DNA from 4 places in the Pectobacterium aroidearum genome. Region 3 is predicted to be linked to each of the others. Evidence: predicted binding sites of a transcription regulator. Region 3 holds the regulator's gene; each other region holds the start of a gene.

What was found. Region 3 encodes CRP, which controls carbon source genes, mostly activating them, when cyclic AMP is high. Its sites were predicted from a motif close to ATGTGANNNNNNTCACAT; they were not measured.
Region 1: a site for CRP is predicted at 2,986-3,003, ahead of AB8809_RS07445 (ABC-F family ATPase). Genes of this name have one in related genera too.
Region 2: a site for CRP is predicted at 2,402-2,419, ahead of AB8809_RS20655 (NupC/NupG family nucleoside CNT transporter). Genes of this name have one in related genera too.
Region 4: a site for CRP is predicted at 2,570-2,587, ahead of yrbN (protein YrbN). Genes of this name have one in related genera too.

What each region holds. Positions count from the first base shown of each region.
Region 1 covers NZ_CP166097.1:1,648,754-1,656,549, reverse strand. The annotation lists gene AB8809_RS07455 (TonB-dependent receptor) at 1-290, shown strand, start outside; gene AB8809_RS07450 (ABC transporter substrate-binding protein) at 308-1,132, shown strand; gene AB8809_RS07445 (ABC-F family ATPase) at 1,372-2,964, opposite strand; gene AB8809_RS07440 (PhzF family phenazine biosynthesis protein) at 3,082-3,978, shown strand; gene AB8809_RS07435 (GNAT family N-acetyltransferase) at 3,991-4,551, shown strand; gene treB (PTS trehalose transporter subunit IIBC) at 5,251-6,669, shown strand; gene treC (alpha,alpha-phosphotrehalase) at 6,699-7,796, shown strand, end outside.
Region 2 covers NZ_CP166097.1:4,585,098-4,592,893, reverse strand. The annotation lists gene osmY (molecular chaperone OsmY) at 133-741, shown strand; gene AB8809_RS20670 (DUF1328 domain-containing protein) at 890-1,051, shown strand; gene AB8809_RS20665 (stress response protein) at 1,176-1,364, shown strand; gene AB8809_RS20660 (TatD family hydrolase) at 1,479-2,276, shown strand; gene AB8809_RS20655 (NupC/NupG family nucleoside CNT transporter) at 2,581-3,858, shown strand; gene AB8809_RS20650 (4'-phosphopantetheinyl transferase) at 4,041-4,757, shown strand; gene AB8809_RS20645 (TonB-dependent receptor domain-containing protein) at 4,807-6,753, opposite strand; gene AB8809_RS20640 (MFS transporter) at 6,851-7,796, opposite strand, start outside.
Region 3 covers NZ_CP166097.1:453,319-461,114, reverse strand. The annotation lists gene AB8809_RS01960 (phosphoribulokinase) at 1-731, shown strand, start outside; gene AB8809_RS01955 (OsmC family protein) at 833-1,240, opposite strand; gene crp (cAMP-activated global transcriptional regulator CRP) at 1,614-2,246, shown strand; gene AB8809_RS01945 (aspartate aminotransferase family protein) at 2,439-3,665, opposite strand; gene AB8809_RS01940 (aminodeoxychorismate synthase component II) at 3,785-4,360, opposite strand; gene AB8809_RS01935 (TetR/AcrR family transcriptional regulator) at 4,420-4,842, opposite strand; partial or broken gene AB8809_RS01930 (TetR/AcrR family transcriptional regulator) at 4,894-5,016, opposite strand; gene AB8809_RS01925 (hypothetical protein) at 5,226-6,290, shown strand; gene pelA (pectate lyase PelA) at 6,878-7,796, shown strand, end outside.
Region 4 covers NZ_CP166097.1:4,326,321-4,334,116, reverse strand. The annotation lists gene pnp (polyribonucleotide nucleotidyltransferase) at 1-1,464, shown strand, start outside; gene nlpI (lipoprotein NlpI) at 1,605-2,489, shown strand; gene yrbN (protein YrbN) at 2,594-2,671, shown strand; gene AB8809_RS19515 (DEAD/DEAH family ATP-dependent RNA helicase) at 2,664-4,553, shown strand; gene AB8809_RS19510 (luciferase-like monooxygenase) at 4,664-5,671, opposite strand; gene AB8809_RS19505 (U32 family peptidase) at 5,837-6,715, opposite strand; gene AB8809_RS19500 (peptidase U32 family protein) at 6,727-7,722, opposite strand.

The sequences.
Region 1 (7,796 bases), 1.2 Mb from region 3:
CTGGCCGCGTCGGGGTCAAAAACATCACGCTGTTCGAGCGTATGGAGCTGGAATCGGATCTCTACCTCCGGGCGGCTTCACGCGCGAAGGATGAAACGGCAGATACCGCTGTCCAGCACAGCGGCTGGGCAACGGCCAATCTGGAGTTCACCAGCACCTTCGGCAGCGAGAATCAGTATCAGGTCACGCTGGCGCTGAACAACCTGTTGGACAAGCGCTACACCACCGCGCATGAAAGTATTCCCGCATCCGGCTTCAGCACCGCGATTGGCGCGGCATTCTCCTTCTGAGAATGAGGATGAGGATGATGAAGGCGTTTATCGCGTTAATGCTCTTCGGGCTGTCTTCCTTCACCAGCGCGGCCGAACCGCGCGTGGTGATTGCCGGCGGTTCGCTGGTGGAAATCGTTTATGCACTTGGCGCAGGCAATACGGTAGTGGGTGTCGATCAGACCACCACTTACCCGCCACAAACGGTAACGCTACCGAAGGTCAGCAACTGGCAGCAGTTGACGAGCGAAGGGATTTTGTCACTGCACCCCACGTTATTGATGACCTGGCAGGATGCCAACCCGCCGCAGGTGCTTAACCAGCTAGAGCAGGCGGGCGTAACGGTCGCCCGTTTTACCCGCACGCCCAGTACGCCAGCGCAGCTGTTTAGCAATATTCGTCAGGCTGGCACACTGCTCAATCGTTCTGAGGCTGCCGAACAGCTGGCCACGCGTCTCTCTCAGCAGCTCAATGCGGTATCAGAGCGGCTGGCGACGCGAAAGGATCGCGTCAGCGTCGTGTTTTTGCTGAGTGTCGGCAGCAGCGCGGCGCAGGTCGCGGGGAAAAATACCGTGGTGGATAGCCTGATCGCGCTGGCGGGCGGGGAAAATGTTGCTACGCATAGCCAGTATCGTATTTACGGCGGCGAGGCAATGATTGCGGCAAATCCAGAGGTGGTGGTGGTGACCAAACAAAGTGTGGAAAACGGTGTGGAAGCGCTGGCGGCAGTACCGGGACTGACGCAAACCGCAGCCTGGAAAAACCAACGTATTATCGCACTCGATCAGGCGATTTTACTGGGAATGGGGCCGCGCGTTGTCGAAGCGGTTGAAGCGCTGAATCGCGGCTTCTATCCTGACTAAACGAATATATCCCCTAGATAATTCGAGTTGCAGGAAGGCGGCGACACAGTGAATCCTCAGGAGCTTACATCAGTAAGTGACTGAGGTGAGCGAGGACAAGTCGGCTTAGCCGATTTGAACGCCGCTTGCGGCGGCCCTTCAGGGCGAGGCTCAGTGATGAGCCGAGTATTGCCAACGCACATGCAGCTTGAAGTATGACGGGGATTAACGGCCTCAATAATGAGGCCGTAATACAACGCTTACTGAATACCCTGACTGCGCAGGTAATTTTCATAGTTGCCGGTGAAATCGTTCACTTTATTTGGCGTAATTTCCAGAATACGGGTCGCCAACGAGCTAACGAACTCACGGTCATGAGAAACGAACAGCAGCGTCCCTTCGTACATCTCTAGCGCCATGTTCAGCGATTCAATGGATTCCATATCCAGGTGGTTGGTCGGTTCATCCATCACCAGAATATTCGGACGTTGCATCATCAGCTTACCAAACAGCATGCGGCCTTTTTCACCACCGGATAACACCTTCACTTTCTTCTTGATATCATCTTGGCTGAACAGCAAACGACCCAGCACGCTGCGTACCGCCTGCTCGTCATCTTTTTCCTGCTTCCACTGGCTCATCCAGTCAAACACCGTCAGCGTCTCATCGAATTCATATTCGTGATCCTGCGCGTAGTAGCCAATTTTGGCATTTTCTGACCACTTCACGGTGCCGCTATCTGGCTGAAGATCGCCGACCAGCGTTTTCAACAGCGTCGATTTACCAATACCGTTGGTACCCAGGATCGCCACTTTCTCACCGACTTCGATCATCAGACCCAGCTTGCTAAACAGCGGGCCGTTATCAAAACCTTTGCTCAACGCTTCCACTTCCAGCGCATTACGGAACAGTTTCTTATCCTGATCAAAACGGATAAACGGGTTTTGGCGGCTGGACGCTTTCACTTCATCCAACTGAATTTTATCAATCTGACGCGCACGCGATGTCGCCTGTTTGGATTTAGAGGCGTTGGCGCTAAAGCGGCTGACGAACGATTGCAGTTCGGAAATTTGCGCTTTCTTCTTGGCGTTATCGGCCAGTAAACGCTCGCGAGCCTGCGTCGCAGCCGTCATGTATTCATCGTAGTTACCGGGATAAATACGCAGTTCGCCGTAGTCCAGATCCGCCATGTGCGTACAAACCATGTTCAGGAAGTGACGGTCATGCGAAATGATGATCATGGTGCTGTTACGCTCGTTCAGCACCTGCTCCAGCCAGCGGATCGTATCGATATCCAGGTTGTTGGTCGGTTCGTCGAGCAGCAGGATATCGGGATCGGCAAACAGCGCCTGCGCCAGCAGGACACGCAATTTCCAGCCGGGAGCAATCTCACTCATCAAACCATAGTGTTGCTCAACCGGAATCCCAACGCCCAGTAACAGTTCGCCGGCACGAGATTCTGCGCTGTAGCCATCCATCTCACCGTATTGCACTTCCAGATCGGCAACTTTGTAGCCGTCCTCTTCGCTCATTTCAGCCAATGAGTAGATGCGATCGCGCTCTTCTTTTACCGCCCACAGTTCCCCGTGGCCCATGATGACGGTATCCAGCACGCTGTATTTTTCAAAAGCGAACTGATCCTGACGCAGTTTACCCAGGCGCTCATTAGGATCGAGGAAGACGTTACCGCCACTCGGCACCAGATCGCCACCGAGAATCTTCATGAATGTGGATTTACCGCAGCCATTTGCGCCAATCAAACCGTAACGGTTGCCGCCGCCAAATTTAACGGAAATGTTTTCAAACAACGGCTTGCTGCCGAACTGCATGGTGATATTGTTGGTACTTAACACAGCACTTATACTCGAGTCGGAATGTGATTTGGCGCGCATTATGCCACAAGCGCGCGATAGGATCGCGGTTAGTTTTGAGTAATATTTAAGCGATAGCGCATACAGGAGAGAAATGCGATGCCGATAGTACGTCGTTTCAAACAGGTCGACGTTTTTACCCAGCAGCCTTTCAAGGGCAATCCGCTTGCCGTCATTCTGGAAGCAAATGGGTTAACCGATGCGCAAATGCAGAATATCGCGCGTTGGACAAACCTGTCAGAAACCACGTTTGTCCTGCCAGCTACCGATCCTCTGGCAGATTACCACGTGCGCATTTTTACGCCAGAATCGGAAATGCCCTTTGCCGGACACCCGACGCTAGGCACCGCGCATGCCCTGCTGGAAGAAGGATTGCGCCCGAAATCCCCAGGTCAGTTAGTGCAACAGTGCGGCGTTGGCTTAGTTCCGATCAATATTCATGACGATGGCAGTCTGGCTTTTCACGCACCGCAGGCCACCATGGTTCCGTTCGGTGACGAGCATATGCCACTGCTGGAAAAAACGCTTGGCATTACTGGTTCTGATAATGCTGCTATCGATAACCGCTACCCGCCCACCGCAGTACATATGGGAATTCGCTGGCTGGTGATTCGTGTAGACAGCGCCGACACCTGTCTGAACATCACACCCGATGCAGACGCGCTCTCAGCCGTGCAAAACCTTAGTCAGACTAACGGCATCGCCATCTACGGCCCGCACGATAACGCGACGCCAGCCGATTACGAAGTTCGCGCATTCTATATTGAACGTGGCCATCTCAAAGAAGATCCGGTTACTGGCAGTGCCAACGCCTGTCTGGCAGCGCTGCTTCGCCAGCAGCACTCGACCAATAACGTCACCGCGCCACTCAGTTACCTGGCACGACAGGGCACGATGCTGCACTGCGATGGCCGGATTACCGTAACTTATCTGAACGATGAACCTTGGATCGGCGGGCATAGCGTCACGATCGTTGACGGTACCTTGCAAGGGTAAGGGAGGGATTTTATGGAAACGTCGGTTGTCGATCCGTTATTTGCAGACAAACTGTATGAGCTACGTCATCAGCCCCATCTGCGCCTAACGATACAGGAAGAATGCGATGCCGATGCGCTCTTCAACCTGATTCAGCAGGAAAAAGCCCGTCTGCGACGAACGTTACCCTGGCCAGACTCCGTCACGAACGTCGATGACACGCGTGAAACCATTGGCGACAACAGAAAGGCGTTCTTTGACAAAACCTCTGCCGTGTATCTTATCCGCTGGGACGACGCGTTGGCTGGCATCGTCTCCTTCAATACGATTCAGGATAAAGAAGGCGTCATCGGCTACTGGCTCGCCGAAGCATTTGAAGGGAAAGGCATCATTTCTCAGGCCGTCAACACGCTGATAACAGCCTATGCCGATGCCAATCTCGTTGATCGCTGCGTCATCAAAGCCTCAACCGCCAACACACGCAGCAACGCCGTCGCTCAACGGCTCGGCTTCCGTTTTCATCACCTGGAGAAAGATGCAGAGCAGATTGGTGAGCAATGGTTCGATCATAATATTTATCACTATCCCGCCTGACACGGCCTCATCTTGCATTCCCTCACCTGATGCGCAGCGCTATTGGCGCGTATCAGGTTCGTTTCGCTCTACGGCGCACGCTATTTGCCAACTCGTTATATTTTTGTGACTAACATCACAAAAATGTTGAAATCCAATTTCATCTCCGCTACCATTAAAAACGTGATGAACATCACACTTAATTAACCCGTTAGAGGAGTCTGATAATGACTATGTTTCGTAGAATCAGCAAATTCTTTAAAAGAATGGGAGATGTTTATGTCAGCTACTGTGAACGTATTGGGTCAATCATCAGCCCGTTCTGATTGTGATATAAACAATCTCTAAAGCCGCCTCCTATAGGCGGCTTTTGTTTTTCTCCTGCTCCCACATCCTATTCATCTCTCTTTCTTTTTTGTCTACCCGTACGTCACAGATCTGTGCGGCACACCGCATGCCTGAACATTCTCTTTTAAAAACAGCCCAATGCGTTTTCCTTTCACAGCACAATCATCGTTAACAGACTATGCTTTTCTGTAGCTGTACTTGCTTCGCGTCCCTGACGTCTGCGCTAAAAGATATACCCTAAATAATTCGAGTTGCATGAAGGCGGCAACCGAGCGAATCCCCAGGAGCTTACACAGGTAAGTGACTGGGGTGAGTAAGAGCAGCCAACGCACAGGCAGCTTGAAGTATGACGGGTATAAAAAGGACATGACTATGAGTAAAGTTAAGCAACAGGATATTGACCGTCTGATCGAACTAGTTGGTGGACGCGAGAACATCGCGGCTGTCACGCACTGTATTACCCGTCTCCGCTTCGTCTTGCACGATTCGTCCAAAGCTCATCCAAAAAACATTGAAGAAATGCGTATTGTCAAAGGGTGCTTTACCAACGCAGGACAGTTTCAAGTCGTGATTGGCACCGACGTCGACGAGTATTACAAAGCACTGCTCGCCACGACAGGCAAAGGCGAAATCAATAAGGAAGAGGCCAAAGTCGCCGCCCGCCAGAATATGAGCTGGTTTGAGCGCAGCATTTCACATTTCGCTGAGATCTTTTTCCCGCTGCTTCCCGCGCTCATCAGCGGAGGCTTGATCCTCGGTGCGCGTAACGTGATCGGTGATATCCCGATGCGTGACGGGCAAACGCTGGTACAGCTTTACCCTACCTGGCAAACCGTCTACGATTTCCTCTGGCTGCTGGGCGAAGCCATCTTCTTCTATCTCCCCGTTGCGGTCTGCTGGTCAACCGTACGCAAAATGGGTGGCACGCCCATCCTCGGCATCGTACTCGGTATCACGCTGGTATCGCCACAGTTAATGAACGCCTACCTCATCGGGCAGCAAACGCCCGAGGTATGGAATTTTGGCTGGTTCACGATAGAGAAAATAGGCTATCAGGCACAGGTTATCCCTTCCGTTCTAGCCGGGATGGCGCTGGCGCTGATTGAAACTCGGCTGAAGAAAATCGTACCGGATTACCTCTATCTGGTGGTCGTGCCTGTAACCTCACTGATTCTGGCCGTTTTCCTGGCACATACCTTGATTGGCCCCTTTGGCCGTATGATTGGCGATGGCGTTGCCTGGGCCGTGAAAGCCGTCATGACCGGCAGCTTTGCTCCGATTGGCGCCGCGCTGTTTGGGTTCCTTTATGCACCGTTGGTCATCACGGGCGTGCACCAGACAACGTTAGCGATTGATATGCAGATGATTCAGAGTATGGGCGGCACGCCGGTCTGGCCACTCATCGCGCTGTCCAACATTGCCCAGGCGGCAGCCGTCGTTGGAGTGATTCTCGTCAGCCGAAAAGACAACGAACGCGAAGTTTCAGTTCCCGCCGCCATTTCCGCCTTTCTTGGCGTGACCGAACCAGCCATGTATGGCATCAACCTGAAATACCGCTTTCCGATGCTGTGCGCCATGATCGGCTCCGCCGCCGCCGCACTCATTTGCGGCCTGTACGGCGTAACAGCAAATGGCATCGGTGTCGGTGGGTTGCCGGGCATTCTCTCCATCAAGCCACAGTTTTGGGGAATCTTTGCTCTCGCCACGCTGGTTGCCGTCATCATTCCGATTGTATTGACGGCGCTGGTCTATAAACGTAAGAGCCGTAATGGCACGCTGGATCCCGCATAGCGGCCACACATAGATTAGGAGGATTGTTCATGACTACCTCGCTTCCCTGGTGGCAAAACGGCGTAATTTATCAAATCTACCCGAAGAGCTTTCAGGACAGTACCGGAAATGGCATTGGCGACATCGCCGGCATCACTGCGCGACTCGATTACCTGCAACAGCTGGGCGTTGATGCGATCTGGCTGACCCCGGTTTATCTTTCCCCTCAGGTTGATAACGGTTATGACGTCGCCGATTACTGTGCCATCGATCCAACCTACGGCACGATGGCCGATATGGAAACGTTGATTGCAGAAGCGCATCGCCGTCGTATTCGTGTCGTCATGGATATGGTGTTCAACCATACCTCTACGCAGCACCACTGGTTCCTGAACGCACAGGATCGCCGTAGTCCCTACCGACATTTTTACATCTGGCGTGATGGCAATGACGGTGCGCTACCCAATAACTGGCGTTCAAAATTTGGCGGCCCAGCCTGGCAATGGCACGCGGAGAGCAAACAGTATTACCTGCACCTTTTCGCCACAGAACAGGCTGACCTGAATTGGGAACACCCACGTGTACGGGATGAATTAAAGCAGGTCTGTGAATTTTGGTCGGACAAAGGTGTAGACGGACTGCGGCTGGATGTGATCAATTTGGTCTCTAAGCAACAGAATTTTCCGTCAGACGCTCAGGGCGATGGACGCCGTTTCTACACCGATGGGCCATTGATTCATGATTACTTGCAGGAATTCAGCCGGGATGTTTTTCAGCCCCACGGTTTAATGACCGTCGGCGAGATGTCATCGACCTCGCTGGAACACTGCCGTCGCTACGCCGCGTTGGACGGTAGTGAACTCTCCATGACGTTCAATTTTCACCATTTGAAAGTCGATTATCCCAATGGGGAAAAATGGACGCTGGCAGAACCTGATTTCATCCAGCTCAAGCAGATTTTTACTCACTGGCAACAGGGTATGCACAACCATGCCTGGAATGCGCTGTTCTGGTGTAACCACGATCAGCCGCGCATCGTGTCGCGTTTTGGCGATGAAGGCGAATTCCGCGTGCAATCCGCCAAAATGCTGGCGATGGTGCTTCACGGCATGCAGGGCACGCCCTATATCTATCAGGGCGAAGAACTG
Region 2 (7,796 bases), 1.1 Mb from region 3:
TGCAAGAAGAGGGAATTATCGGAGCATTGGTCACGTCATTATCACCTTGATTTGCTGATGACGGTGCAGGCGTTAATGTGACTCGAATAGATTGTTTCGGGTTTAGAGAAAAGCATAAGAAGGAAGACATCGATGAAAAAGACCACATTGACAAAATCGCTGATCGTAGTTGCTCTGAGTTCGATTCTGGCTGGCGGTGCCATGGCGGAAGAAACATTAGGGCAGAAAGTAGAACGTATCGCGGATACAACTGGTGCAAAAATCGATAGCTCCGCCAATAAAGCCTCTGGCTACATGAGTGACAGCGCTATCACAGCAAAAGTGAAGAGTGCGTTGCTGGAAGATAAATCCATTACCAGCAGCGACATTTCCGTTGAAACGTCAAAGGGTGTCGTCACACTCAGCGGCTTTGTCGGTAGTCAGGCACTGAGCACCCGGGCGGTGGAAATTGCCACTCAGGTTGAGGGCGTCCAATCCGTCAGCGACAAACTGCAGGTTAAAGATAATCAATCACAGTCGGTTGGCGCTTATGCCGATGATGCGGTGGTGACCAGCACGATTAAGGCGAAACTGCTGGCGGATGACATTGTTCCGTCTCGCAAAGTGAAAGTCGAAACGCAGGAAGGTGTTGTGCTGTTGAGCGGTGAAGTCGACAACAAAGCGCAGTCCGATCGTGCAGAAAGTATTGCGAAGGCCGTTGACGGCGTGAAAAGCGTTAAAAACGACCTGACCGTTAAATAATCGTCATTTCAAACGGGGTTATCCGTCATAGCGGATAACCCTACCTAATCCGCATAATAAAACACCATCTGTGGATACGCAGTCAGGACGCAAGAAGTGCGTCAGGATGACCACCATGATTTTTAATTTTGTCTGGTAAGGAGAGCGTATGTTTCGTTGGGGCATTATATTTTTAGTTATCGCACTTATCGCGGCAGCTCTGGGTTTCGGCGGGCTGGCCGGTACGGCAGCTGGCGCGGCGAAAATCGTCTTTGTGGTCGGTATTATTCTGTTTCTGCTTAGCTTGTTCACTGGTCGAAAACGGCCATAGCACACGCATTCTTTATAGAATAAATGTCATACAGAGCACACAGCCGCGCCACGCGGCTGTCACATTTTACCGGCACACTGTTCGCGTATTTGCTGCATTTCGACAGTTTATCAGGAGGTTTATGATGAATAGCGATATCGTTGTTGGCAAATGGAAACAGTGGAAAGGGAATTTTCTGGCGCTGTGGGCCGATTGGTTTGACAGCGATTGCGCCTGGCTGGAAGGGAGTAACGATTACTTGTCCGGCGTATTGCAAGAGGGTTACGGAAAGGCGCACGAAGAGGTATCCTCAGAGAAAACCACGCTACACTGAGGCGTTACCGCAACGACAAGTCCTATTCTGCCATGATGCTTTGGCAGGATATTACTTGGCCGTCGATTAGGTTGCTTCATCTTGGTGGACTTAATCTTGACGGAGAGAAGCGACGTGCCTTCTGAACGATACCGTTTTATCGACACCCACTGTCATTTCGATTTTCCCCTCTTTTACGATGATGCACTGGAAAGCTTACGTCTGGCGCAAGACGCAGGGGTTGAGCGCATCATTATTCCCGCCGTGGCTTCCCAGCATTTCGAACGCGTGTTGATGCTCGCTCGTACTTACCCATCGCTTTATGCTGCGCTAGGCCTCCATCCGCTTTATATCGCCGAGCATCAGGAAGATGACCTGATTCGTCTGGAAGACGAACTGCGGCAACAGCCTGCCAGACTGGTCGCGGTCGGTGAGATTGGGTTGGATCTCTACATGCCGGAACCACAGTTCGAGCGACAGCTTACCTTCCTTGAAGCTCAGCTTCGGCTGGCGAAAAAATACGATCTCCCGACGATCCTGCACTCGCGGCGCAGCCACGACAGGCTGGCGCAATTGCTCCGTCGTATCGACGTGCCGCGTACCGGTGTGGTTCACGGGTTTGCGGGCAGTCTGGCGCAGGCGCAGGCCTTTATCCGACTGGGTTATTACATCGGCGTCGGGGGAACCATTACCTATGACAGGGCGAATAAAACGCGTCAGGCGATTGCGCAGCTGCCGTTAGATCGCCTGCTGCTGGAAACGGATGCACCCGATATGCCGATGAGTGGTTATCAAGGGCAGCCAAACCGACCCGAGCGCATTTCGTGTGCGTTTCACACGCTGTGTGAGCTACGTTCAGAATCGCCTGAGGAGATTGCCGAGGCGCTCTGGCAAAATTCGTTCAGGCTATTTGGACGGCTCACTCCGACATAACACCGCTACCGTTATGCCGACACTATTCCTCTAACGCGGAAGCTTCTGTTTGCTTCCGTTTTTCTCTTATTTCTGTGCAACAACAGACAGAACAGTCATCTTGATTTCATATACCAACCATTAAATTGTGATACAGATCACTTTTTGGTGTTTTGGACTGTTCGATGTTGTATGTATTTGTGACATAAATTAGCGACCTTTTCGGGCCACTCTTTATAATCGGCTCGCCAGCACGTGCTTACTGCTCTGGCGAAATGATTTTTATTATGCTTTCACTTTTTTCACGCGTTATAGGGAACTGCACATGCAACTCGTTATGAGTCTCATCGGCATGCTTGTTCTGATTTTTTTCGCGGTTATTTTGTCCAGTAATCGTAAAGCGATCAGATTGCGCACCGTAGTTGGTGCTTTCGTTATTCAGATTGGTATCGGTGCGTTGGTGCTGTATGTGCCAGTAGGACGCAAAATTCTGGAGGGATTGACGGGCGGTGTAGCAAACGTTATCGCCTACGGAAACCAAGGGGTTTCATTCATTTTTGGCGGTCTGGTTTCCGACAAAATGTTCGAAATCTTCGGCGGTGGCGGGTTTGTTTTCGCATTCCGTGTATTACCGATCATCGTCTTTTTCTCTTCCCTTGTAGCGGTACTGTACTACATGGGGGTGATGCAGTGGGTCATCCGTTTATTAGGCGGTGGGTTGCAGAAACTGTTGGGAACGTCCCGTACTGAGTCGCTCTCTGCCACGGCTAATATTTTTGTCGGCCAAACAGAAGCACCCTTGGTGGTTCGTCCGTATATCGCCAACATGACGCGTTCAGAGCTGTTTGCGGTGATGTGCGGCGGATTAGCCTCCATTGCGGGGTCTGTGATGGCAGGCTATGCCCAGATGGGCGTGCCGCTGGACTATCTGATTGCGGCTTCCTTCATGGCTGCGCCGGGTGGATTGCTATTTGCCAAACTGATGGTGCCGGAAACGGAAAAAACGCACGATCATGACGAGATGGTTGGGTTTGTTGATGAAGACGATCGCCCGGCTAACGTCATTGATGCAGCGGCAAGCGGTGCGGCGTCCGGTATGCAACTGGCGCTGAATGTGGGCGCGATGTTGCTGGCTTTTGTCGCTTTGATTGCTCTTCTTAATGGCATTCTGGGTGGTATCGGTGGCTGGTTTGATTACCCGCAACTGTCAATGGAATTGATGCTGGGGTGGATATTCTCACCTGTTGCCTTCTTAATCGGCGTACCGTGGCATGAAGCAACGGTAGCGGGGTCGTTTATTGGGCAAAAGCTGATCGTTAACGAGTTCGTCGCTTACATGAATTTCAGCGAGTACCTGAAAGCGGATGATGTGGTTGCTGCTGCGGGCTTGCAGGTTCTGTCGGATCATACCAAAGCTGTGATTTCGTTCGCGCTGTGCGGCTTTGCTAACCTTTCGTCTATTGCTATCCTTATTGGAGGTTTGGGCAGTATGGCACCGAGTCGGCGTCAGGATATTGCCCGTTTGGGTTTGAAGGCGGTCGCGGCAGGTACGCTTTCTAACCTGATGAGCGCCTGCATCGCAGGGTTCTTTTTGTCTCTGTAGTCCTTGTTGACTATGCAGTACCGGACCTTGTAAATGTAACCAGGCATTCTTGCAGTTGCGAGGTGATGGGCGGCGAAAGTCGCCCATTGTTCGTTTAAAACCCTACATTATTTAGGGCTTAAGCGTGATCTACGCAGCGTGTAGCGAATGCGGGTGCGACATGCTTGCCTGAGTGGAGTGACATGCTTTCTGCTTTTATTGATGATGTTGAATGGATTACTTTTCCACGGGCAACGGACGGTGCCACCTACCCAGGTATTACTGCTCGCTGCCATTTTCATGTATCTGCTTATGACGACGCGCTGTTTGCTGCGTTGAACATCCCTTTCCCTGATGCGTTAGCGCGTGCAGTGCCGAAACGGCGTGCCGAATTTCTGGCTGGGCGCTATCTTGCCAGACACGTGTTGAATAAATTGGATCATCCTGATTTCGTGCTGTGCAGTGCGGAAGATCGTTCGCCACAGTGGCCGGAAAATGTCGCTGGTTCGCTCAGCCATAACAAAGACAGCGTGCTCTGTGCTGCGCATTTGCGTATCGAGGCGCTATCGTGTGTGGGTGTTGATATTGAAGGATTCATATCCGATGAGCGTGCGCAATCGCTGTGGCCTGGCATCATTGGCGACGAGGAATTCCAGTGGTTTCAGGAGCGTGAGGAGTCGTTCTGCTGCTTGCTGACGGTAAGTTTCTCAGCGAAAGAGAGTCTGTTTAAGGCGCTTTATCCGCAGGTTCGGCACTACTTTGATTTTCTGGATGCCAGACTGGTGGCGCTGGATATCACCAAACGCGAGTTTGAGCTGGAACTGCTGACCGATCTGACGCCGACGTTTTACGCTGGACGCCGTTTTAAAGGGGCGTATCTGCTAAGAGAGTACGACGTCACTACCTTTATCTGCTGCTAAAAAAGCCCGCGTGAGCGGGCTTGGATCTATTCATCAGAACGTATTGGCATCAGAACTTATAGCTCACGCCGCCGTACACCGTACGTCCAGACACGAAGTAGTCGATATCGGTCGCAACATAATCCCGTTTTTCGTTGGTCAGGTTAGTGACACCCAGTTTCAGATCCACGTTTTTAACCGGTGTATAGGTCGCGCCAATATCCACGGTATTAAAACCGCGTGTTCTATACGTTTCTTTATCACGCAAATATTGGTTGCTGGTGTACTGGTAGGACACGTAGGTAGATAGATTATCCAGCGCCTGCCAGTTCAACTGCGTGTTAACCGTATTTTTCGGTGTTTGCTTCAGGCGCATTCTGGTCGCACGGTCTTCTGCATCAACCACGGTCCAGTTGGTGGTCCAGTTCAGATCATCTGTCAGGTCGACCCAAAATGAGGTTTCAATCCCCTGCACACGCGCTTTACTCACGTTTTCATAGGTTCGTGTTAGCGAATTGGTTTGAATCATATCTTTAATATCATTGTTAAACAGGGTGATACCAGTGCCGAAATGCTCGGCCTCATAGGCGGTACCCAGTTCATAGCTGATAGAGGTTTCAGCCTTCAGGTCAGGGTTACCGACGATGTAGCATTGACCACGGCATGCTGCTTTCGTATAGCCTTTGGTAAATTGAGCGAGGGTTGGCGCTTTAAAAGCCTTATTCACGCCGCCTTTGATCACCCAGTTGTCGGTCAGACTATAGGTAGCGTAAGCGCGTGGGCTGAACTCGGTGCCATAGACCTCATGGTGGTCGACGCGGCCACCAAACGTGAGGGCTAAATCCGCAATCTTGAATTCATCCTGTAGGAAAAGAGCACTTTGATTGACGTCTACTTTTCCGCCTTTCAGGTTCATGCTGTGTTCCAGTGATGTGATGCGGTATTCGCCGCCACCGGTTAGCAGATGATCGCCCAAATAACCGGAGATTTGTCCATCAACTGTCTGATTATTTTGAGTAATATCGGCAATGCCTTTATTAAGCTCAGAATTATCCATTAAATCGATATTTTCGTAGTAGTAGCGTAACCGCGTATCGAAATTATCCCAGCTACCGTTATGTGTGAGTCCCAGACCGAGGCGATCCAGTTTTTGTGTATTGTGAGCTGTTGCGCCAGAGTTATTCCAATCGACGAAACGGTCATCTTTGGTATAAGTCGCATCAAAATCCAGACTCTGTTGAGAATCGATCAACCATGTCAGGTTACCCAGCACGCTGTAGTTATCACGTTTTTCCAGCGCATCTGAGTTGCGATTCTTGGATTGCTCGGTACGCCACGCATCGCGCTTGCCACCGTCCACAATCAAACTGCCCAGCAGCGTATTCTCTATCAATGGCCCGCTGACGTAACCATTCAGACGGTTATGGTCGCCGCCGGAACCTTCGGTTGGAGCCTGAAAGTTATAGCCAACTTCTCCAGCAACGTTCTCCCCCGGTTGGCGAAGAATCACGTTGACTACACCGCCCAGCGCATCGGCACCGTACAGAGAAGACATCGGGCCACGAATCACTTCGATACGTTCAATCGCCGACATAGGAATGGAGCTAAGATCGAAATCATTCCCCATATCGGTCGCAAGTGATTCTTGGGTGTTGATACGGCGACCATTTACCAGCAGTAGCGTGTAGTCCGCCCGCATACCACGGATTTTAATTTCGTTACGGCCATAGGTAGTCGACGGGTTGATGTTAATCCCCGGCAGCTTTTTCACCGCATCGGAAACGTTATTCACCGACATCTTTTCCAGTTCGGCGCGGGTGATGACAGAGACGCTGGCGGGGGCGCTTAGCGTAGTGTGTTTCGTCTGCGTTGCCGTCACGACGATTTTTTCATCTGCCGCGTTTTCTGCCTGCGCAAGTGCAGGCAGTGCCAGTAATCCGGTCACCAGCAGGGCACGATATACCTTGCTGTGTGGGAAATGATGATGTGAAAAACGATTTTCCGATTTTAGCTGCATGTCAAAGGCCTCATCAAAGAGTGGAAAAAACATCCCCGTAAATAAATTGCGTGCTGTGTTACGTGTATTGCCGCCCCCATTGAGTAAATCGAGCGGTTTATTGCCCCGTCGCTTGCACAGGTTGGCGTGCTGCCATCTTCCGGCTGCGTTCAGCCAGCAGTGGAATCAGGCGCAGGGTCAGCAGCATGGCGGCCAGCGCAAAGATGGTGCTGGCGACGGCAAGCTGTGAGAACCCGTCAATTCTTCCCTCAACCGAGGTGCTCAGATAAGCGGCAGAGGCCACGCTGGCGAGCCCTGATGCCACGTTGGCTGCGGTTCCCTGATAGGACATAAACGCAGCGCGCTGATGCGGCAGCGGAATACCTGCGGTAATCGCCAGTGTGCTGCTGGAGCGCGCTGCGCTGAGCGCCATGAACAGGGTGAACACCAGATACAGGGAAAGCGAAAAGGGCAAAACGAAACCGCAGAGAATGACAACGGCTAGCAGCAGCGTTGTCACCACGATCGTCCGGCTGGCATAGCCTCGATCCAGTAGGTTGCCGCACAGCTGCATGGTCACCATGCTTCCCAGCCCGCCGCAAAGATAAAGCAGGGAAATATCATCCCGTGGGAAAGCCAGATTGAACTGAAAGTAGTTGGAAAAATGGGGAATCAGCAGGAAATGGCCGAACATCTGTAGCGAAACCACTGTCAGCCCCAACAGGAAAAGAGGGGAGGCCAGCAGGTCGTGTAATACGGAAGTGGGGGATGTGCTGGGAGAAGCGTTTTGCTGGGCCCGGTGCGTCGGCGGCATGGAAGGAAAGAGCCACAGCACTAACAGCGCCAGCAGCAGGCCGCCGAGGCCGAAAATATAAAACGGCGCTTGCCAGTTAATACGGTGAGCTAACTCCAGCGACAGCGGCATGATGATGATGGCCGCGAGCGAAAAACTCATACCGACGTAGGCCAACTGCTTTCCGCGCTCGTTGGCCGGCACAATATCGACAACCGCCGCCATCAACACGCCAGAGGCCGGCCCGGCCACGCAGCCCGCCAGAATAAAC
Region 3 (7,796 bases):
ATACCCGTCCGGAAATGGACATGGCGATTCGCAAAGCGCGTGATTTAGGGCGCCACATCAGCTACTTCGGACCGGAAGCGAATGACTTCAGCCTGCTGGAACAGTCGTTTATCGAATATGGCCTGCATGGCCGCGGCCAGACGCGTAAATACCTCCATACTTACGATGAAGCTATTCCCTATAATCAGGTTCCCGGAACATTCACGCCGTGGGAGCCGATGCCGGAACCCACCGATATCCTGTTCTATGAAGGGCTGCACGGCGGGGTAGTCACCGAGCAAAACGACGTAGCACAGCATGTGGATTTACTCGTCGGCGTGGTGCCGATCGTCAACCTGGAATGGATCCAAAAGCTGATTCGTGACGTTAATGAGCGCGGCCACTCGCGTGAAGCGGTGATGGATTCCGTCGTCCGCTCAATGGAAGACTACATCACCTACATCACCCCACAGTTCTCTCGTACGCACATCAACTTCCAGCGCGTACCTACCGTGGACACCTCCAACCCGTTCGCCGCCAAATCGATTCCCTCGTTGGATGAAAGCTTCGTCGTGATTCACTTTCAGGGGTTGGATAACATTGATTATCCCTATCTGCTCGCCATGTTGCAGGGCTCGTTTATCTCCCATATCAACACGTTGGTCGTTCCCGGCGGGAAAATGGGGCTGGCAATGGAGCTCATCATGGCACCGCTGGTGCAGCGGTTAATGGAAGGGAAAACCATCGAATAAGCATCGAGATACACAGGGTGAGGCCTCCCTACGGGAACCTCCCCCAGTGTTTCCCCTAATAACAGGCTTAAGTGACCAGAATGAGTGCCCAGAGAAAGGGATTATTCCAGCACTCTAATTTCGTGGCTGTGCGTTACCTCAACGGCTTTGCCCAGCATCAATGCGACAGAGCAGTATTTTTCCGCAGACAGAGCGACCGCGCGCTCGACGGCTTTGTCGGTCAACCCTTTCCCCGTGACGATAAAATGCAGATTGATATGGGTAAATAAACGCGGCGCTTCCGAACGGCGCTCTGACGTCAATTTCACTTCACAATCTGCCACATCGTTACGGCCTTTTTGCAGAATCGACACCACATCAATCGCGCTGCATCCCCCCACAGACATCAACACCATTTCCATCGGACTGGGCGCTTTATCGCCGGAATTGCCGTCCATCAATATCTGGTGCCCTGATGCGGATTCGCCCAAAAACGTTAAGCCTTCAACCCATTTTACCCGTGCCTGCATGGTGCCTCTCCACTAAAAATTTTTTGAAAATTTATACCGTTACTGTACAAAAACCAGCGTTAATCAGAGCTTTGTCATGCTGAAGCGAGACAACACAAGACACGTCCTTAAAGCTGTGTTAAAACGAAAATAGAATAGACCTTTTCTGGACAAAGCCAGAAACGAAGAAGATGATGACGTAGCCAGATATACCCAGCCACGTTTACGTTGCAGCAAGGCAGCAACCGGAAAATCAAGGGTACAGTGGTTCCAGTATATTCCCTGACGTCATTCTGCCTAGACTGAATTTTATTTTTTAGCAGTTAAACACGCCGTACAGGGAACTCTGACCCCTGTAATTTGCGCAGTGAATTACAACAGAGGATGATAGCGAATGGTTCTCGGCAAACCGCAGACAGACCCAACTCTCGAATGGTTCCTTTCCCATTGTCATATCCACAAGTATCCATCGAAGAGCACGCTTATTCACCAAGGTGAAAAAGCAGAAACGCTTTACTACATCGTGAAAGGCTCTGTCGCAGTGCTAATCAAAGATGAAGAAGGCAAGGAAATGATTCTTTCCTACCTCAATCAGGGCGATTTTATCGGCGAGCTCGGCCTGTTTGAAGAAGGTCAGGAGCGCAGCGCTTGGGTGCGGGCAAAAACCGCCTGTGAAGTGGCTGAAATTTCCTATAAAAAATTCCGCCAGCTCATCCAGGTTAACCCTGATATTCTCATGCGTCTGTCTGCGCAAATGGCCAGCAGACTCCAGGTTACTTCAGAGAAAGTCGGCAACCTCGCCTTCCTTGATGTGACCGGCCGTATTGCCCAAACCCTACTCAACCTGGCCAAACAACCTGATGCCATGACGCATCCAGATGGCATGCAAATAAAAATTACCCGTCAGGAAATTGGGCAAATCGTTGGCTGCTCGCGCGAAACCGTGGGTCGCATTCTGAAAATGTTAGAAGACCAGAACCTGATCTCTGCGCACGGTAAAACGATTGTCGTTTACGGCACTCGCTAAATCCCTGTCGCTGTACCCTACCAACAAAAAAGCGTGAAGCCTCGGCCTCACGCTTTTTTTTATGGCGAGCTTCCTGCTCGCCACCCTACGGGCCGTCGCAAGCGACGTTGAAAAACGTTCCCTACGTTTTTTTATGGCGAGCTTCCTGCTCGCCACCCTAAGGGCCGTCGCAAGCGACGTTGAGAGCATAACTCAGTTTGCTGCGTTAACGACCTGTGCAACAGCGTTAGAGAACTTCGCCATCCCCTGCACAATGTCATCTTCATCAATGATCAAAGACGGCACAAAGCGGATAACGTTCGGCCCTGCCATCAGTACCATCAGGCCCTGAGCCGTTGCCGCCGCCAGAAACTCGCCCGCGCGACCATGCCACTGCAGTTTCAATTCCGCCCCCAGCAGGAGCCCCATACCGCGAATCTGCTCGAATACGCCATACTGCTGATTGATTTTCTCAAGTTCACTGACAAAGCGATCGTGCCGATCCGCCACGCCTGACAGCACTTCCGGCGTGTTAATGATATCCAGCGCGGCTTCAGCCACCGCACAGGCCAGCGGGTTGCCACCATAAGTGGTGCCGTGTACCCCAACCGTCATCACAGAAGCGATTTCTTCCGTCGTCAGCATCGCGCTAATCGGGAATCCACCGCCCAACGCTTTAGCGGTGGTGAGAATATCCGGCGTAATGCCGTAGTGCATGTAGCTGAATAGTTTACCGGTACGCCCCATCCCACTCTGCACTTCATCAAATACCAGCAGCGCCTTGTGCTGATCGCACAGATCGCGAACGCCTTGCAAGAACTCAGGCGTAGCAGGCGTAATACCGCCCTCACCCTGAATCGGCTCCAGTACGACTGCGCAGGTGTGATCGTCCATCACCGCTTTAACCGCAGCCAGATCGTTGAAAGGAACATGGACAATATCCGCAGGCTTAGGTCCGAAACCATCGGCATATTTAGGCTGTCCGCCAACCGAAACGGTAAACAGCGTACGGCCATGAAATGCATTGTAGAAGGCGATGATCTTGGTTTTATACGGGCTGTGACGTTTAACCGCATAGTGGCGCGCCAGCTTAAATGCGGCTTCGTTAGCCTCCGCACCGGAGTTAACAAAGAACACGCGATCGGCAAAAGTGGCATCAATCAATTTGCTGGCGAGGCGTAGCGCAGGTTCGTTGGTGAAAATATTGCTGGTGTGCCACAGCTTTTCGCCCTGCTGCTGCAACGCATTAACCAGTGCTGGATGGCAGTGACCCAGTGCCGTAACCGCAATGCCACCGGAGAAATCGATATACTCACGGCCGTCCTGATCCCAGACGCGACTCCCTTTACCTTTCACTGGTACAAACTTCGCGGGTGCATAAACCGGCAAAATCACTTTATCGTGAGTATCCCGTGTCACTGCTTTCTGCTCTGCTGCCATTTGCTGCCTCACTCTGCTATCCATCACGTTAGAATGAAAATATAGTCAATAAATATGCATAAAAAATCAATTACAGGCAATATTAAATCGGCCACTGGAGAGAATAACTTTCTATGTAACTAAATTTTAAGGAAATTATCCAAAAGCTGATGTCCTTGCTGGCTAAGAATGCTCTCTGGGTGAAACTGCACACCTTCCAGCGGCAGTGAGCGATGGCGGATCCCCATAATCTCATCTCGCTTACCTTCATGTTCGCTCCAGGCCGTAACCTCAAAGCAATCGGGTAGCGACGCTGCATCAATGATGAGTGAATGATAGCGAGTCACCGTCAAGGGCTGAGCGAGCCCCGCAAAAACGCCTGTATTGCTGTGCGCAATCGCTGAGGTTTTACCATGCATCACCTGCCGTGCCCGCACCACATGTGCGCCGAACGCCTGCCCCATCGCCTGATGGCCAAGACACACGCCCAGAATAGGCAATTTATCGGCAAAGTGACGAATAGCAGCGAGTGAAATACCCGCCTCATCCGGCGTGCAAGGGCCCGGAGAAATCACCAAACGCTCAGGCGCAAGCCGCTCAATCTCACGCAGCGTCAGTTCATCATTACGCTTCACCACGACTTGCGCGCCAAGTTCACAAAAGTATTGGTAAAGGTTGTAGGTAAAGGAGTCGTAGTTATCGATAATCAGGAGCATGGTGTACTTATCGGTAAATAATTGATGATTCATTTTATTGTGCTGTTGATGTCCGCCAATTAACCGGGGGCGTTTTCACAAACAGGGACCAACAGCCAAGCTCGCAGGTAGGGCAGTATTCGCTCGTGGAGTGATAACTGGCTATGAACAGCACAAAAATTCATCGCCATCGCCTGTGTCTCAAATGCCTGAACGCCCTCAGCTAAGATAGCCATCGGCACGTCCTGCCGGAAGTATCCCGCCTCAAGCCAGCGAATGATAATGTCGATATAACGATCGAATGCCAGCGCAATCGGCCCAACCTGTTCAATACCTGCCGCACCAGAGCGACGTAAGATAACGTCAAAGACATAGCGTTCAGATGTCATGAATTGCATACGAGGCAGCAATCGTTCAACGAATTCATCAAGTCCTTCAGGAATCGCAACGGCTTCCATTTCATCGAGTAACTGATGAATACGTTCACCAATCAGTTGGTCCATCAGCGTTTCCTTATCGCTGAAATGGGCAAAAAAAGTGCCCTTCGCTACACCAGCTCGTGTTACGACCTCCTCAATCCGTAAAGCATCATACCCCCCTTCACCAATCAATTGTTGGGCTGTCGCGATCAGTCGCGCATGTGTCTCTTTTGTTCGTTGCTGTATTCGCTTTGTCATCATGACTTGATAACACGATTTCCGACCGTGGTCAAAATTACAATTGACCGCGGTCATTTTACACATCATTATGACCGCGGTCAGTTTTATAAATACAGAGAACATTCGCCTGTCTCACCAACATCAGGCAGACGTTCATACAGCACAATATAGGACCCAGGCCAATGCAAACTCACTGGATACGAATAAAAAACATGAGGAAATAAAATATGCTTAATACGGGTAATGTTCTGATTGTTGGCGGTTATGGCATCGTTGGCGGACAAATTTGCACCCTGCTTGCCAAACGTCATCCCCACCTTCATCTTCTCATCGGAGGAAGATCGCTCGACAAAGCACAAAAAACAGCACGGGCATTACCCAATGCTACTGGCGTACACCTTGACGTAGAGGACACCGATCCACTGGAGCACCTGCCGATCCAGCCCGACGCAATCGTCGTATCGGTAAATGATCACCACGACCGTCTACTGTTATCAGCAACACGCCGTGGTATTGCACTCATCGATCTGGCTCGCTGGCAGGAACGGCAAGACGATGCTAACCGCATACTTCATGGCGTCAGCCTTTCTTCACCTGTCGTCTTAGCATCAGGCTGGATGGCGAGTATCGCTGCTATCGTCGCCGCGGCGTATCGTCAATCGGCTCACCCTGCTCGGTGCATAGATATTGATGTCTTGTTTTCGTCCGCAGATAAAGCCGGACCCGATTCCGTCACAAGTTTTGTAGATATGCACAAACCTTTCACCATTTATGAAGCAGGACAGGAACGCATCGTACGGGGAATGGCCGATCCTAAACCTGTACGTTTTAGTAATGGGCGGGTCATCAACGTCAGGCGTTTTTCCAGTCCGGATCAGACAACATTGGTCAAGACGGGCCATGCAGAAAGTGTCTCGGCACGCATGGCTTTCGACAACACCGCCACCACGGCCGCATTCGCACTCTTTGCCCGCTCTGGCATTTGGGGAATGCTATCCGTAGCGAAACGCCGGGCCTTGCTATACAGACCAGGCCAGGGAGCATCACACGAATTTATACTCGAAATCGTTGAAGATACGGGAACAAAGAAAATCAGCGTCAAAGATAGGCTTGGACAAACTCATATGACCGCAATCAGCGCAGCCAATCAGGTTGAGCGCGTTTTGGCTCTAAATAACCGGCTAAGCCCCGCTCCCGGCGTGACTTACCCCGAACAATCTGCCGATTTATCCGCTGACATCGACACAATACGTGAAATGGGATTACAGATAGAACACCATAACCCTTCCTGAAAACATATAGACTATTATAGGGATGCAAAATGTTATGGCAGTTTATTCTCTTTATTCTAATTAAAGAATGATGTCATCCTGACACCTGCGTTTCTCCTGCTGTAATGGCATCCCTATTGCCAGGAGAAACTATTTTTAGTAACAAAAAATAAATGGAAATGGCTATAAAGACGTCGTCATAAAAACGACTAACATCAGGGCCTGATAGAAATCCACTTAAGATTTAATTTTATTATTGATACAGATCACAATTAACCATTTCGTATAAAAACCCCATAAAACCAATATAGAAAAATAAAGAAACTTTATTTTAATAAGCAATAAATAAAAATCAATGCATTGATTTTTAATGAGAAAAAACAGAAATGAGTTTCTTATCACACAAGGCCGAGCTTGCCCTAAACCTTTTCCAACGTCAGGTAAAAAATATATTTTCAAACCCATATTGTATTGTTTATTTTTTCTGTTAACACTTAGCTCGGCTTTATAGACAAACCTTAATTTCACTTTTGTTGAAACAGCCATTTTATTACACAGGGTGTGTAGTGATAAATACCCAAAAAATTCTATGTCAAGGAGAGTACACAATGAAATACCTACTGCCTTCTGCAGCTGCAGGACTGTTGCTGCTCGCAGCCCAACCAACAATGGCGGCAAATACGGGGGGTTATGCCACCACTGACGGCGGCGACGTTTCCGGCGCAGTGAAAAAAACCGCACGTTCTTTGCAAGAGATCGTCGATATCATTGAGGCAGCGAAAAAGGACTCAAGCGGTAAAGCGGTCAAAGGCGGCGCCTACCCACTCGTCATCACCTATAACGGTAATGAAGATGCGTTAATCAAAGCGGCTGAAGCTAACATCTGCGGCCAATGGAGCAAAGATCCGCGTGGCGTAGAAGTCAAAGAGTTTACCAAAGGGATCACCATCCTCGGGACCAACGGTTCTTCCGCTAACTTTGGTATCTGGATTGTAAACTCTTCCAACGTTGTCGTACGTAACATGCGCTTCGGCTATATGCCTGGCGGCGCAAAAGATGGTGATGCTATCCGTATTGATAACTCGCCGAACGTCTGGATCGACCACAACGAGATTTTCGCCAAGAACTTCGAATGTGCAGGTACACCAGACAACGACACGACCTTTGAATCGGCTGTCGATATCAAGAAAGCCTCAACCAACGTCACGGTATCCTACAACTATATCCATGGCGTGAAAAAGGTGGGTCTGAGCGGTTCCAGCAACACGGATACGGGTCGTAACCTGACTTACCATCACAATATTTACAGCGATGTTAACTCACGTCTGCCGCTGCAACGTGGTGGCCAGGTGCACGCATACAACAACCTGTATGACGGCATCAAAAGTTCAGGCTTTAACGTTCGCCAGAAAGGGATTGCTCTGATCGAAAGCAACTGGTTCGAAAATGCGCTCAACCCTGTGACTGCACGTAACGATGACTCCAACTTCGGTACCTGGGAACTGCGTAACAACAACATTACCAGCC
Region 4 (7,796 bases), 1.4 Mb from region 3:
AACGCTCTGGTTGCCGAAGCGGGCAAACCGAAGTGGGACTGGCATGCGCCAGAAGTGAATGTTTCTTTAGAACAGCGTGTACAGGCTCTGTCTGAAGCTCGTTTGGGTGACGCTTACCGCATCACTGAAAAACAAGAGCGTTATGCACAAGTTGACGTCATCAAAGCTGACGTTGAAGCCGCTCTGCTGGCAGAAGATGAAACGCTGAACGCGGGTGAGATCCAGGAAATTCTGGGCAACGTCGAGAAAAACGTTGTACGTAGCCGCGTGCTGGCTGGCGAACCACGTATCGATGGCCGTGAAAAAGACATGATTCGTGGTCTGGATGTGCGCACTGGCGTACTGCCGCGTACCCACGGTTCTGCACTGTTCACCCGTGGTGAAACTCAGGCGTTGGTCACCGCGACGCTGGGTACCGAGCGTGACGCACAGACCATCGACGAGCTGACCGGCGAACGTACCGATCGCTTCCTGCTGCACTACAACTTCCCTCCGTACTCTGTTGGTGAAACGGGTATGGTTGGTTCGCCTAAGCGTCGTGAAATTGGTCACGGTCGTCTGGCTAAGCGTGGCGTGTTGGCTGTTATGCCGAAGGCGAGTGAATTCCCGTACACCGTCCGTGTAGTATCTGAAATCACGGAATCCAACGGTTCTTCCTCTATGGCGTCTGTCTGCGGTGCGTCTCTGGCACTGATGGACGCGGGTGTACCGATTAAATCAGCCGTTGCGGGTATCGCGATGGGTCTGGTGAAAGAAGGCGACAACTTTGTTGTGCTGTCCGATATTCTGGGTGACGAAGACCACCTGGGCGATATGGACTTCAAAGTTGCCGGTAGCCGTGAAGGTATCACCGCGCTGCAGATGGATATCAAGATCGAAGGGATTACCCGTGAGATCATGCAGGTTGCGTTGAATCAGGCCAAAGGTGCGCGTTTGCACATTCTGGGCGTGATGGAACAGGCAATCAGCACACCACGTGGCGATATCTCTGAATTTGCACCACGTATCCACACCATCAAGATCAGCACCGATAAGATCAAAGATGTCATCGGTAAAGGTGGTTCTGTGATTCGTGCGTTGACCGAAGAAACGGGCACCACCATTGAAATCGAAGACGATGGTACTGTGAAGATCGCTTCAACTGACGGCGAAAAAGCGAAACACGCGATTCGTCGTATTGAAGAGATCACTGCTGAAATCGAAGTTGGCCGCGTGTATCAGGGTAAAGTTACCCGCATCGTTGACTTTGGTGCTTTCGTCGCTATCGGCGGCGGCAAAGAAGGCCTGGTGCATATTTCTCAGATCGCCGATAAGCGCGTAGAGAAAGTGACTGACTACCTGCAAATGGGTCAGGAAGTACCGGTCAAGGTTCTGGAAGTTGATCGTCAGGGCCGCGTACGCTTAAGCATCAAAGAAGCAACAGCGCCAACTCAGGAAGCGGCAGCCCCGTCTTCTGAGGAATAACGACTGTTAGAAAACAGTCTTATGGCACCTTGCCTGATTATCATGGCAAGGTGCCTCGTCTATCGTAAGGGTATGGATGTCCTTGCGTTGAGCAGTCCGGGACAGGATGTTCATCCAATGTTTGTCTTCGGGAGTGGGAAATGAAGCCTTTCTTGCGCTGGTGTTATGTTGCAACAGCACTCATGCTGGCAGGATGCAGCAACACGGATTGGCGTAAAGACGCAGTATTGGCGATTCCGTTACAGCCTACTTTACAGCAGGAAGTGATTCTGGCACGCATGGAACAAATCCTTGCAAGCCGGGCATTAACCGATGATGAGCGAGCACAGCTATTATATGAGCGCGGAGTGCTGTATGATAGTCTCGGGTTACGGGCATTGGCGCGGAATGATTTTTCACAAGCGCTGACGATCCGCCCTGATATTCCAGAAGTTTTTAACTATTTGGGTATCTATTTAACGCAGGCAGGCAATTTTGATGCTGCCTATGAAGCGTTTGATTCTGTACTAGAGCTTGATCCAACTTACAATTACGCGCGTTTAAACCGGGGCATCGCTTTGTATTACGGCGGTCGCTACCTGTTAGCGCAGGATGATCTGCTGGCGTTTTATCGAGACGATCCGAATGATCCTTTCCGTTCGTTGTGGCTGTATCTTGTGGAGCGAGAAATCAATCCAGAGACGGCCAAAGTTGCGTTGAAGAAACGCTATGACGACGCCAAGAAAGGGCCTTGGGGATGGAATATTGTCGAATTCTACCTGGGTGGTATCAGTGAAAAAACACTGATGCAGCGTTTACAGGAAGAAGCTACGGATAACACTTCGCTCGCTGAGCATCTCAGTGAAACTGACTTCTATTTAGGTAAGCACTACCTAAGTCTGGGGGACAAGAACACCGCTTTGGCGCTGTTCAAGCTGACGGTTGCCAACAACGTCCATAACTTTGTTGAGCACCGCTATGCATTGTTGGAATTGGCGCTATTAGGCCAAGAGCAAGACGACCTATCAGGATCGGACCAGCAATAGCTGACGAACATCTAATCAGCCTGAAAAACTTCGGTTATCACCTTCACGGGTGAGGGCTTTTTTGTTCGCTTTTTAATCCAATTTGAGCCGGTTCACACTTTTCAATGAAAATGACTGAAAATTTTCACGACGAGTTATGTAGACTGGCCGCCATGTGTAATGAGGCACGTGTACATGACTGATTTAGTAACTTCTTTTGCCGATTTGGGGTTGAACACCTCTATCCTTAATGCCCTGACTGATTTGGGCTATGAAAAACCGTCTCCGATTCAGGCGGAATGTATTCCTCACCTGCTGAACGGTCGCGATGTGCTGGGTATGGCACAGACCGGTAGCGGTAAAACAGCAGCGTTCTCTCTGCCATTACTGAACAATCTGAAACCTGAGCTTAAAGCACCACAGATTCTGGTGCTGGCACCGACCCGTGAGCTGGCGGTGCAGGTAGCAGAGGCCTGCAATGATTTCTCCAAACATATGCACGGCGTTAACGTCGTCGCACTGTATGGCGGCCAACGCTATGACGTGCAACTGCGCGCGCTGCGCCAGGGTGCGCAGATTGTCGTGGGTACGCCGGGTCGTCTGCTGGATCACCTGAAACGCGGTACGCTGGATCTGTCCAACCTGAGTGGTCTGGTACTGGACGAAGCCGATGAAATGCTGCGTATGGGCTTCATCGAAGATGTTGAAAACATCATGGCTCAGATCCCTGCTGAACATCAGACTGCGCTGTTCTCTGCGACCATGCCTGAAGCGATTCGCCGCATTACGCGCCGTTTCATGAAAGATCCGCAGGAAGTTCGCATTCAATCCAGCATTACCACGCGTCCAGACATCAGCCAGAGCTACTGGACGGTGCAGGGTATGCGTAAAAATGAAGCGCTGGTGCGTTTCCTGGAAGCAGAAGATTTTGATGCGGCGATTATTTTCGTTCGTACCAAAAATGCAACGCTGGAAGTGGCTGAAGCCCTGGAACGTAGCGGCTACAACAGCGCCGCGCTGAACGGTGATATGAACCAGGCGCTGCGTGAGCAAACGCTGGAGCGTCTGAAAGATGGCCGTCTTGATATCCTGATCGCGACCGACGTTGCGGCGCGTGGTCTGGACGTTGAACGTATCAGCCTGGTCGTCAACTACGATATCCCGATGGATGCCGAGTCTTACGTTCACCGTATTGGCCGTACCGGTCGTGCGGGTCGTGCGGGTCGTGCTCTGCTGTTTGTTGAAAACCGTGAGCGCCGCCTGCTGCGCAACGTTGAGCGCACAATGAAGCTGACGATTCCTGAAGTGGAATTGCCAAATGCAGAATTGCTGGGTCAACGCCGTCTGGCTAAGTTTGCTGCTAAAGTACAGCAACAGCTGGAAAGTAGCGATCTGGATATGTACCGCGCGCTGTTGACGAAACTGCAACCGCAGGAAGAGCTGGATGTCGAAACGCTGGCTGCGGCGTTGCTGAAAATGGCGCAGGGTGAACGTCCTCTGATTCTGCCACCGGATCCTGTGTTCCGTCCTCGTCGCGAATTCCGCGATCGTGATGATTCCCGTAGTGATTCACGTGGCGATCGTCGCCGTGATCCGCGCGATTCTCGCGAAAGCCGTGACGGTGACCGTCCGCAACGTCGTGAGCGTCGTGATGCAGGCGAAATGGAACTGTATCGTATCGAAGTGGGCCGTGATGACGGTGTTGAAGTTCGTCACATTGTTGGCGCAATTGCCAACGAAGGCGATATCAGCAGCCGCTACATCGGTAACATCAAGCTGTTCGCGTCTCACTCGACGATTGAACTGCCGAAAGGTATGCCGGGTGACCTGTTATCACACTTTACCCGCACGCGTATTCTGAACAAACCGATGAACATGCAATTGTTGGGTGATGCTCAGCCGCATGAACGTCGTGGCGGTGGCCGTCCTGGTGGCGAACGTCGTGATGGCGCTGCTCCACGTCGCTCTTTCGGCGGTGGTGAACGTCGTGAAGGTAACGGTGGTGAGCGTCGCGAGCGTTCTTTCAACCGTGATAACCGTGACGGTGCTTCACGCGCTCCACGTCGTCGTCCTGCTGACGCGTAAGCTTCACTTCAGCTTGCTTCAATACAGGCTGTCGTAACAAAATCAGCTGCAATATAAAACGACCCGTTCAGGGTCGTTTTTTTTGGTTCAAACAAATCTATCAACGTACGTTAAAGCGTTTGCCGCACATCCATCGCAATTTCAAAAGATTGCAGGCGTGCCTGATGGTCAAATATTTGGCCATTGATCATCACTTCGTCCGCCTGTGTTTCTCGCAACAGACTCTGCAATCCATGACGCACCTTGGCGCGATCGCCAACAATGGACAGCCGTAATGCTTGATCCGCGCCAAACTGCTCGGCAGGTGATCCTACCGTGTCGATGTTTTCTACCGGTGCGGGGAGCGGGCCCGGTGTACCACGGCGCAGGTTGATGAATTGTTGCTGCATCGAGGTAAAGAGGAAACGTGCATCCCGATCGCTCTCTGCCGCGACTACATTCACGCAAACCATCGCGTAAGGTTTGGCGTGGGTGGCTGAAGGGATAAAGTGTTCGCGATAGAGATGGAACGCTTCCAGCAACATATCGGGCGCGAAATGGGCGGCGAAGGCAAAAGGCAACCCCAGTCTTGCGGCCAGTTGTGCGCTGTACAGGCTCGATCCCAATAGCCAGATCGGAACGTGTAAACCTTGTCCCGGAACGGCTTGCACCGGTTGACCCGGCTGTGCATCGGCGAAATAGCGTTGCAGTTCCTGCACATCTCGTGGGAAATCTTCAATATCGGCATTGAGGTGACGGCGCAGTGCCATCATGGTGCGCTGGTCGGTGCCGGGGGCACGGCCTAATCCCAAATCGATGCGGCCGGGATACAGCGATTCCAGCGTACCAAATTGCTCTGCAATGACGAGAGGTGAGTGGTTCGGCAGCATCACGCCGCCGGAGCCGAGACGAATGCGCGCCGTTCCCGAGGCAAGATAGCCGAGCAGCACTGAGGTTGCTGCGCTGGCGATACCGGTCATGCTGTGGTGTTCTGCCAGCCAATAGCGGTGATAGCCCCATTTTTCTGTATGTTGCGCCAGATCCAGCGAACGATGGAAGGCGTCACGTGCTGTCGCACCCTGTGGAATAGGCGCAAGATCGAGGACGGAAAACACAGCAGCTTGAGAAGGTGTGGACATAATATGACTCACTTTGTTGTTCACTGACTCCACCTGAGCGATGGATGCTAATGCCGTCAGTCAATGATGAAAGTCAGATCAGTATGCGGGAATGTCACGGTTATACGTAGTTCAAAGGTGCGCTTAGGAAGGAAAGGGCGGCATGCCGCCCGGATAGGATGTGGCTTACGGGACAAGCTCAAGGCCAGCGACGCGGCGCCAGTAGCCGTTACAATCGGCCTGATTTTCCAGCGCTAATGGTGCAGTGCCTTGTTCGTTGGCGCGGAATTTATCCAGCATCGCCAGCGTGCTGATATCGTTCGGGGACAGCCGGACAATATCCACCAGATCCCGCATCGACGCCAGCTCGTTACCGAGGTTGTAGCAATAGCCGCTTTGCGTCTGGATACCATTCAGGACAAAGACCTGCTGGTTCTCCTGCGACAGCATTTTTCTGCCTTGCGGGTAACTCAGGCAGCAGGTTTCACATTCGTCTTTTGGTCGATCTTCTGAACGTGCGGTGAAGCAGCGGGCGGAATAGGCTAACGGCAAATGTCCGTAGCTGAGCACTTCCACCTCAAATTGGTGGCGAAAGCCAAGCTCGTCACACTGATTCAGCAGGTTTTGCAGCCAGTCACGAGAAAGCTCGACTGGCATACACCAACGCACCATGCCTTGTTTGTGCAGCACACGTAGGGTGTATGCGTTGTAGCAGTTGAGCGCGTGTCCGGCGACAAACGGCAGGTTGCGTTCGGCTGCAATATTGACGGCACCCAGATCGTTCGCTTCCAGCAAGAATTCGCCATTTTCTACATAGCGTTTCAGTTCCGTGAGCTCAGACGGAGCTTGTAAGAGCGCCAGCGTTGAGATCACCACCTGCTTGCCGCTGCTGGCGACTTCGCGGGCCACGTTGAACCAGTCCGCCACCTTCATCAGTCGGCGTTTGCTGCACACCGTTTCGCCGAGATAGACGATATCGGCGCTGCTGCTTACCGCAGCCTGATAAAACGCCTCGACGTCCTCTTTCGGCCAATAGTAGAGAATATTCCCTAATGCGTATTTCATGTGTTCTCCCACTACTGCCATTTACGGTGATAAGCACCGAGTGTGGTCTGCGTGCCTTCGGCCACCGCACCTAACGCGTCCATCCAGGCCTGTGTTGGCACGAATGTCTCAGGATTGGCGCGGCAGCGATCGATAGCCTGCCGCCATACCTGCGTAATCTGGCTGACATAGGCCGGACTACGCTGGCGACCCTCTATCTTCACGGAAGCAATATTGGCGGCCATCAACTCAGGCAGAAGCTCCAGCGTGTTCAGGCTGGTGGGTTCTTCCAGCGCGTGATAGCGCTGCCCATCAACGAGGTAGCGGCCTTTACATAGCGTGGGATAACCGGCGTTTTCATCATCCTGATAGCGGTCGATGAGAATATTGTTCAGGCGTGATTCCATGCCGTTCTCCGTCTGCTGCCAGCGTACGAATCGCGCGGGTGAACAGGCACCCACGGTATTCGGTGATTCACCGGTCAGATAAGACGAGAGATAACAGCGGCCTTCCGCCATGATGCACAGGCTACCGAAAGCAAAAACTTCGAGCGGCACTGGGCTGGTGCGGGCGATTTGCTTCACCTGATGAATGGACAGCACACGTGGCAGCACAATGCGTGAGACATCAAAATGACGATGATAGAAACGGATCGCTTCAGTGTTTGTCGCCGAAGCCTGCACCGACACGTGACGCTCAATGTGAGGATAGCGTTCGGCGGCGTACTCCAGCATGGCGAGATCGGCGAGGATCAGCACGTCAGCGCCGATCTGTGCTGCCATATCCACGGCTCGCTGCCAGCGCTGATAACCGTCCGGGTGAGCAAACGTATTGATGGCGATATGCAGTTTACGCCGATGGCGGTGCACGTATTCGCGCGCTTCCTGGAGTTTCTTATCGGTAAAATTCAGCCCGGCAAAATGACGAGCGTTGGTGTCGTCCTTCAAGCCGATATAGACCGCATCTGCGCCATTATCGATGGCCGCTTTCAGTGCCGGCAGGTTGCCGGCGGGGCAAAGCAATTCCATACACAATCCTTCATTAATCCCTTCGGTGCCGTCGCGGCTCGTACGATCAATGATGTTTAGACTGACGATCGCTG